2 regions of the Actinomadura monticuli genome follow, and region 2 is predicted to be linked to the other one. Evidence: predicted binding sites of a transcription regulator. Region 2 holds the regulator's gene; the other holds the start of a gene.
The links. Region 2 encodes HspR, which represses chaperone genes until heat shock. Its sites were predicted from a motif close to ANTTGAGTCNNNNNGACTCAANT; they were not measured.
Positions count from the first base shown of each region.

Region 1 (3,406 bases), on a different contig from region 2:
GTCGGGTCGCCCCGGTAGTCGGCGCCGACCTTGTCGACCTCGTCCAGCAGGACGACCGGGTTCATCGAGCCGGCCTCGCGGACGGCCCGGACGATGCGTCCGGGAAGCGCGCCCACGTACGTGCGGCGGTGACCGCGGATCTCGGCCTCGTCCCTGACGCCGCCCAGGGCGACACGGACGAACCTGCGGCCCATGGCCCGCGCGACCGACTCGCCCAGCGAGGTCTTGCCCACGCCGGGAGGACCGGTCAGCGCCAGCACGGCGCCGCTCCTGCGGCCGCCCACGACGCCGAGGCCGCGGTCCTCGCGCCGCTTGCGCACGGCCAGGTACTCGACGATGCGCTCCTTCACGTCGTCGAGCCCGGCGTGGTCGGCGTCCAGGATCTCGCGGGCGCCCGCGATGTCGTAGGCGTCCTCGGTGCGCTCGTTCCACGGGATGTCGAGGACGGTGTCGAGCCAGGTGCGGATCCAGCCGCCCTCGGGCGAGGCGTCGGACGACCGCTCCAGCTTGTCGACCTCCTTCAGCGCCGCCTCGCGCACCTTCTCGGGGAGGTTCGCGGCCTCGATCCGGGCCCGGTAGTCGTCCTCCTCGTCGGCGGGGTCGCCGTTCAGCTCGGCCAGCTCCTTGCGGATGGCCTCCTGCTGCTGCCGCAGCAGGAACTCCCGCTGCGTCTTCTCCATGCCCTCCTGGACGTCCTTGCGGATCGTCTCCGCCACGTCCAGCTCGGCGAGGTGGTCCCGCGTCCACCCGATCAGCAGCTCCAGCCGCTCGACCACGTCGACGGTCTCCAGGACCTCGATCTTCTGCTCGTCGGTCAGGTAGGGCGCGTACCCGGCGTTGTCGGCCAGGGTGGACGCGTCGTCGATCTGCTGGACGACGTCCACGACCTGCCAGGCGCCGCGCTTCTGCAGGATCGCGCTGACCAGGCCCTTGTACTCCTTGGCCAGCTCCTGGGCCCGCCCCGACGCCGGCGGCGCCTCGATCACGGTCCCCTCGACCCACAGCGCCGCGCCGGGCCCGGTCGTCCCGGTCCCGATCCGCACCCGCGACACGCCGCGGACGACCGCGCCCGGCTCGCCGCCGGGCAGCCGCCCCTCCTGCTCGATCACGCCGAGCGTGCCGACGCCCGCGTACCTCCCGTTCAGCCGGGGCACCAGCAGCACCCGCGGCTTGCCCGTCGACCGGATGCCCGGCCCCTGGGACTGGGCCACCGCCCGCGCGGCCTCGATGGCCGCCCGGACCTCGCCGTTCTCGGAAAGGTCCAGGGGGACCACCATGCCGGGCAGAACGACCCCGTCCTCAAGGGGCAGCACCGGCAGCGTCAGGGTTTCGCTCATGCTCAGCTCCAAGTCCGTCGCCGACCCAACCTCAAGTTGAGCCATACACACTCAAGAAAACGGAGCAGCATTTTGTTTCCGCAGCAACGTTCGCTCTCAGCGATCACACACCCGCGCGCGGCGGATCATCGCCGAAGAGCGGCACCGTGTTCCAACAACGCCTTCCGCGGCGACTTCCCGGCGGGATGCCGACGGAACCCTTCAGCCCCCGTTCGTCCCGAGCCCGCGGACCGACTCCACGCCGCGCGACAGCCGCCGCTCGAAGTACTGCGCCACGCCGGGCGCGTCCCGCGAGCCGGGAGGGGCGCGCAGCACGACGAGGGACGCGCCGTCCGCCCGCCCGGCCCGCGGCAGGACGACGCTGCCGGTCAAGTGAGGTGATGGCCGCCGTCCACGTGCAGGACCGTTCCGGTGATGAAGCCGTTGCCCATCACCGAGACGAACGCCTGGGCGATGTCGTCCGGCGTGCCGATGCGCCGGGCGGGCAGGCGTCCGGCCAGTTCGGCGAAGGCCGCGCCCTTGTCCACGCCGAGCTGCTCCCAGATGGGGGTGTCCACCCAGCCGGGCGAGACGACGTTCACCCGGACGGGGGCCAGCTCGATCGCCAGCCCGCGGGCCAGGGACGCGAGCGCGCCGTTGGCCGCGGCCATGATCGTGTTCGCGCCGTTCGGACGGTAGGCGTTGATGCCCGAGGTGAAGGTGATCGAGCCGGTCACGCGGCCGGCCCCGTGCTTGCCGACCAGCCAGGCCCCCAGCAGCTTGGCGTCCAGGACGGCCCTGGCGGTCGCCGTCGGGAGGTCCGGCGTCCGGCCGTAGACGCCGGTCGCGTCCGCCGCGGTGACCGCGACGTGCTCGACCTCCCCGGCGCGGGCGAACAGGGCGGCCACGTCCTCCTCCCTGCCGATGTCGGCCCGCACGGTGCGGATCTTCCCGTGCCCGGCCGATTCCAGTTCCGTGCGGGCCGCGGCGAGCCGGTCCTCGGACCGTCCGGCGATCGTCACGTCGGCGCCGTCCATGAGCAGGGTCCGGGCCAGGGCGAGACCCATGCCGGAGCCGCCGCCGATGATCATTACGTTGGTCATGCGCCGAGTGTCCGGCGCCGCCGCGGCGACGCGGAAGGCCGCGCGACACCTGGGTGCGACACGGCCACCCAGGCGCGGGACGGCCGGTGGCAGACTCGACGGCATGAACGCGATGGCGACGTTCCTCCGGATCCGGCGCGGGCGGATCGGCCCGGCCGACGTCGGGCTGCCCATCGGCCCGCGCCCCCGGCGCAACCCCGGGCTGCGGCGGGAGGAGCTCGCCGCGCTGGCCGGGGTGAGCGTGGACTACTACACCCGTATCGAGCAGGGCCGCGAGACCGCGCCCAGCGACTCGGTGCTGGACGCGCTGGCCCGCGCCCTGCGGCTCAGCGACGACGAGCACGCCCACCTGCTCGGCCTCGCCGACCGGACCGCCGGGCGGACGCCCCGCCGGCGTCCCCCGGCACCGCGGCCGGCCCGTCCCGGCCTGCTGCTGATGCTGGAGTCGCTCCGGCCGAGCCCCGCCTACGTGCTGAACGAGGTCAACGACGTGCTGGCCGCCAACGCCGAGGGCCTCGCGCTGATGCACGGGCTCGGCGACTGGCCGCCCGGGCGGCGCAACACGATCCGCTACACCTTCCTGCACCCGGACGCGCGGTCGGTCTTCGCCGACTGGGACCGGGTCGCCCGCAACAGCGTCGCCCACCTGCACACCGCCGAGCTGACCGCGCCGGAGCCGGCCGCGGCCCTGGTCGGCGAACTGCGCTCGGCGAGCGACCCGTTCGCCGAGCTGTGGCGGCGGCACGAAGTCATGGTCAAGCGCGGCGGCGAGACCGCGTTCCGCCACCCCGTCATCGGCCCGCTCACCCTCGCCCACGAGGTGCTCGCCACCACCGCCGACGGCCAGCGGATGATGGTCTACCAGGCCGAGCCCGGCACCGCCGAGCACGACGCCCTCGTCCTGCTGGCGATGACCGCCTCCGACGTCAGCCCGGGGTGAGCCCCGCCACCCGGATGAGGAGGGCGGTGGTGTTGTCGCGGGTGCCG
Region 1 is NZ_JAXCEI010000003.1:381,575-384,980, reverse strand. Features, by position in the region: gene lon (endopeptidase La) at 1-1,337, opposite strand, end outside; gene SM611_RS08355 (hypothetical protein) at 1,539-1,709, opposite strand; gene SM611_RS08350 (SDR family oxidoreductase) at 1,706-2,419, opposite strand; gene SM611_RS08345 (helix-turn-helix transcriptional regulator) at 2,523-3,359, shown strand; gene SM611_RS08340 (hypothetical protein) at 3,346-3,406, opposite strand, start outside.
Region 1: lon (endopeptidase La) is a predicted target of HspR. The motif match lies at 1,372-1,394, and genes of this name have one in related genera.

Region 2 (3,406 bases):
GCAGCCGGGACGCGGCCTCGTCCACCAGGTCGATCGCCTTGTCCGGCAGGTACCGGGAGGTGATGTAGCGGTCCGACAGCGTCGCCGCGGCGACCAGCGCCGAGTCGTTGATCTGCACCTTGTGGTGCGCCTCGTAGCGGCCCTTCAGCCCGCGCAGGATCGCGATCGAGTCCTCGACCGTGGGCTCGCCGACGAACACCTGCTGGAAGCGGCGCTCCAGCGCGGCGTCCTTCTCGATGCGCTCGCGGTACTCGTCCAGCGTCGTCGCGCCGATCATGCGCAGCTCGCCGCGCGCCAGCATCGGCTTCAGCATGTTGCCGGCGTCCATCGCGCCCTCGGCCGCGCCCGCCCCGACGACGGTGTGCAGCTCGTCGATGAACGTGACGATCTGCCCCTCGGACTCCTTGATCTCGTTCAGGACGGCCTTCAGCCGCTCCTCGAACTCGCCGCGGTACTTCGCGCCCGCGACCATCGCGCCGAGGTCCAGCGAGACGAGCTTCTTGCCGCGCAGCGACTCGGGCACGTCGCCCGCGATGATGCGCTGCGCCAGGCCCTCCACGACCGCGGTCTTGCCGACGCCGGGCTCGCCGATGAGCACCGGGTTGTTCTTCGTCCGGCGCGACAGCACCTGCACGACCCGGCGGATCTCCGCGTCGCGGCCGATGACCGGGTCGAGCCGCCCGTCGCGGGCCGCCGCCGTCAGGTCGACGCCGTACTTCTCCAGCGACTGGTAGGTGCCCTCGGGGTTCTCGCTGGTGACGCGGGCGTGGCCGCGCACCTTCTCGAACGCGTCCAGCAGCGCCTGCGGCGTCGCGCCGAACTCCTTCAGCAGGCCCGCCGCCGGGCCGCCGTCCGCGGCGAGCCCGACCAGCAGGTGCTCGGTCGAGACGTACTCGTCCTCCAGCTGCTGCGCCCGGTTCGCCGCCGTGTTGATCGACCGCTGGAGCTGCGCGGCCAACCGCGGGGACGACACCGTCGACCCCTGCGCCCTCGGCTTCGCGGCGAGCTGCTCCTCGGCCCGCCGCCGGATCGCCTGCCAGTCGGCGCCGACCGCCTCCAGCAGCGGCACCGCCGTCCCGTCCGGCAGCGCGATCAGCGCCGCCAGCAGGTGCTGCGGCTCGACCTCGGGGTGCCCCTCGGCCGCCGCCCTGCGGACCGCGACCGACACCGCCTCCTGGCTCTTCTGCGTCAGCTTGTAGTCCATGTCCCGTCCCCGTGAAAGTGCTGTGCTTAGTGAGTTGCGGACTAGTCGGTGTTGCGCTCGTGCCAGACGACGACGCTGGTGTGCCTGATGGGCACCAGGTCGGCGCCGGGGGTGCCGGTCGGCTCCCCGTGCCGCCGCTGCTGTGCCAGCCGCGCCGCCACGGACCGGGTCGACTCGAGTTCGTTGGCGAGATCCTCCAGCGCGGCGTGCGCCTTCGCGAGCTCCTCGCGGAGCCGCACGTTGTCGCGCTGCAACTCCAGGATGTGCTTGATCCCGGACAGGTTGATGCCCTCCTCCTGCGAGAGCCGCTGGATCTCGCGGAGCATCACGATGTCGCGCATCGAGTAGCGGCGGCCCCGGCCCGCCGTCCGGCCCGGGCACACCAGCCCCATCCGGTCGTACGTCCGCAGCGTCTGCGGATGCAGCCCGGACAGCTGCGCCGCCACCGAGATCACATAGACCGGGGTGTCATCGCCGAAGGGGTCAGCGCTCATGGCTCACTCCGTTCGCCCGCGCCCGGGAGCACGCCGCGCCGCGTGTGGGCGTCATGCCTTCACTCCTGTCTGGCCTGCTGGAGGAGCTCGGTGCGGAGGTCCTCGCCGCCGCCCGACTCACGGAGCTTGGCCAGCGCCTCGCGGGACTGCTCGTCGAGCTTCCGCGGGACGTGCACGTCGACGGTCACGAGCAGGTCGCCCTTCGTCCCGTCCCGCCGGGTCGCGCCGCGGCCCTTCACCCGGAACTTGCGGCCGTTGGGCGTGCCCTCCGGCAGCTTCAGCGTGACGGGCTGCCCCTGGAACGTCGGCACCCTGATCTCGCCGCCGAGCGCCGCCTCCGGGAACGTGACCGGGACGGTCAGCGTCAGGTTGTCGCCGCTGCGGCCGAACACCGCGTGCGGGAGCACCTTGATGTGCACGTACAGGTCGCCGGCCGGGCCGCCGTTCTCGCCGGGCGCGCCCTTGCCCTTCAGCCGGATCTTCTGCCCGTCCGCGACGCCCGCCGGGATGCGGGCCTGGATCGTCCGGGTGCCGGTCGCGCGGCCGCTGCCGTGGCAGACCGGGCACGGGTCGTCGACGACTAGGCCCCGGCCGCGGCACTCCTTGCACGGCTCCTGGAAGCCGAAGTTGCCGAGGTTGCGGGTCTCGTGCCCGGTGCCCTCGCAGTTCGGGCACACCCGCGGCACCGTGCCGGCCTTCGCGCCCGTCCCGCGGCAGCTGTCGCACGCCGCCTCGCTGGTCAGCTTGATCGGGACGGTCACGCCGTTCATCGCGCGCCCGAACGACAGCGTCACCTCGGTCTCGACGTCCGCGCCGCGCCGCGCGCGCCGCGTGCCCGTCGTGCGGGTGCCGCCGCCCCGGCCGAACAGGCCGCCGAACAGGTCGCCGATGCGCTCACCGGCGCCGCCCGTCTGCGTCCCGCCGCCGGGCTGGCCGAACAGGTCGCCGAGGTCGAACCCGAAGCCGCCGCCGCCCTGCTGGCCGCGGAACCCGCCCGGCATCGACCGGACGGCGTCGTACTCCTTGCGGCGCTTCGCGTCGGACAGCACGTCGTAGGCCTCGGAGACCTCCTTGAAGCGGTCCTCGGCGTCGGAGTCGCCCTTGTTGGCGTCCGGGTGGTACTTGCGCGCCAGCTTCCGGTAGGACTTCTTGATCTCCTCCTGCGAGGCCGTCTTCGCGACACCGAGGACCTTGTAGTAGTCCTTCTCCAGGTAGTCCTTGGTGCTCACGGCGCCCCGCCTTCTGCTATCGCCACTTGCCACATGTCGTCCACGCCCCCGGCCGGGGCCCGCCGCTCGGGACGGGCCCCGCGGGGCTCATTCGCCGTCGTCGCCCGGCTCGCCGTCCGCCTCACCGGCGTCGGCGTCCGGGTCCGGGTCGGCCACCGCGACGCGCGCGGGCCGCAGGATCCGCTCGCCGATGCGGTAGCCGGGCTGGAGGACGTCCACCACGCTCGTCTCGGTCACCTCCGCCGAGAGCGAGTGCATGAGCGCCTCGTGCACGGTCGGGTCGAAGGGCTCGCCCTTCTCGCCGTACCGCTCCAGGCCGAGCTTGCCGGTGACCGCCTCCAGGCTCTCCGCGACGGACTTGAACCCGCCGGTGAGCTCGTCGTGGTCACGGGCGCGGCCGATGTCGTCCAGCACCGGGAGCAGTTCGGACAGCACCTGCCCGAGAGCCTGCTCGCGGACCGCGACCCGGTCCCGCTCGA
Region 2 is NZ_JAXCEI010000006.1:364,789-368,194, forward strand. Features, by position in the region: gene clpB (ATP-dependent chaperone ClpB) at 1-1,204, opposite strand, end outside; gene SM611_RS16335 (heat shock protein transcriptional repressor HspR) at 1,246-1,698, opposite strand; gene dnaJ (molecular chaperone DnaJ) at 1,758-2,927, opposite strand; gene grpE (nucleotide exchange factor GrpE) at 3,015-3,406, opposite strand, start outside.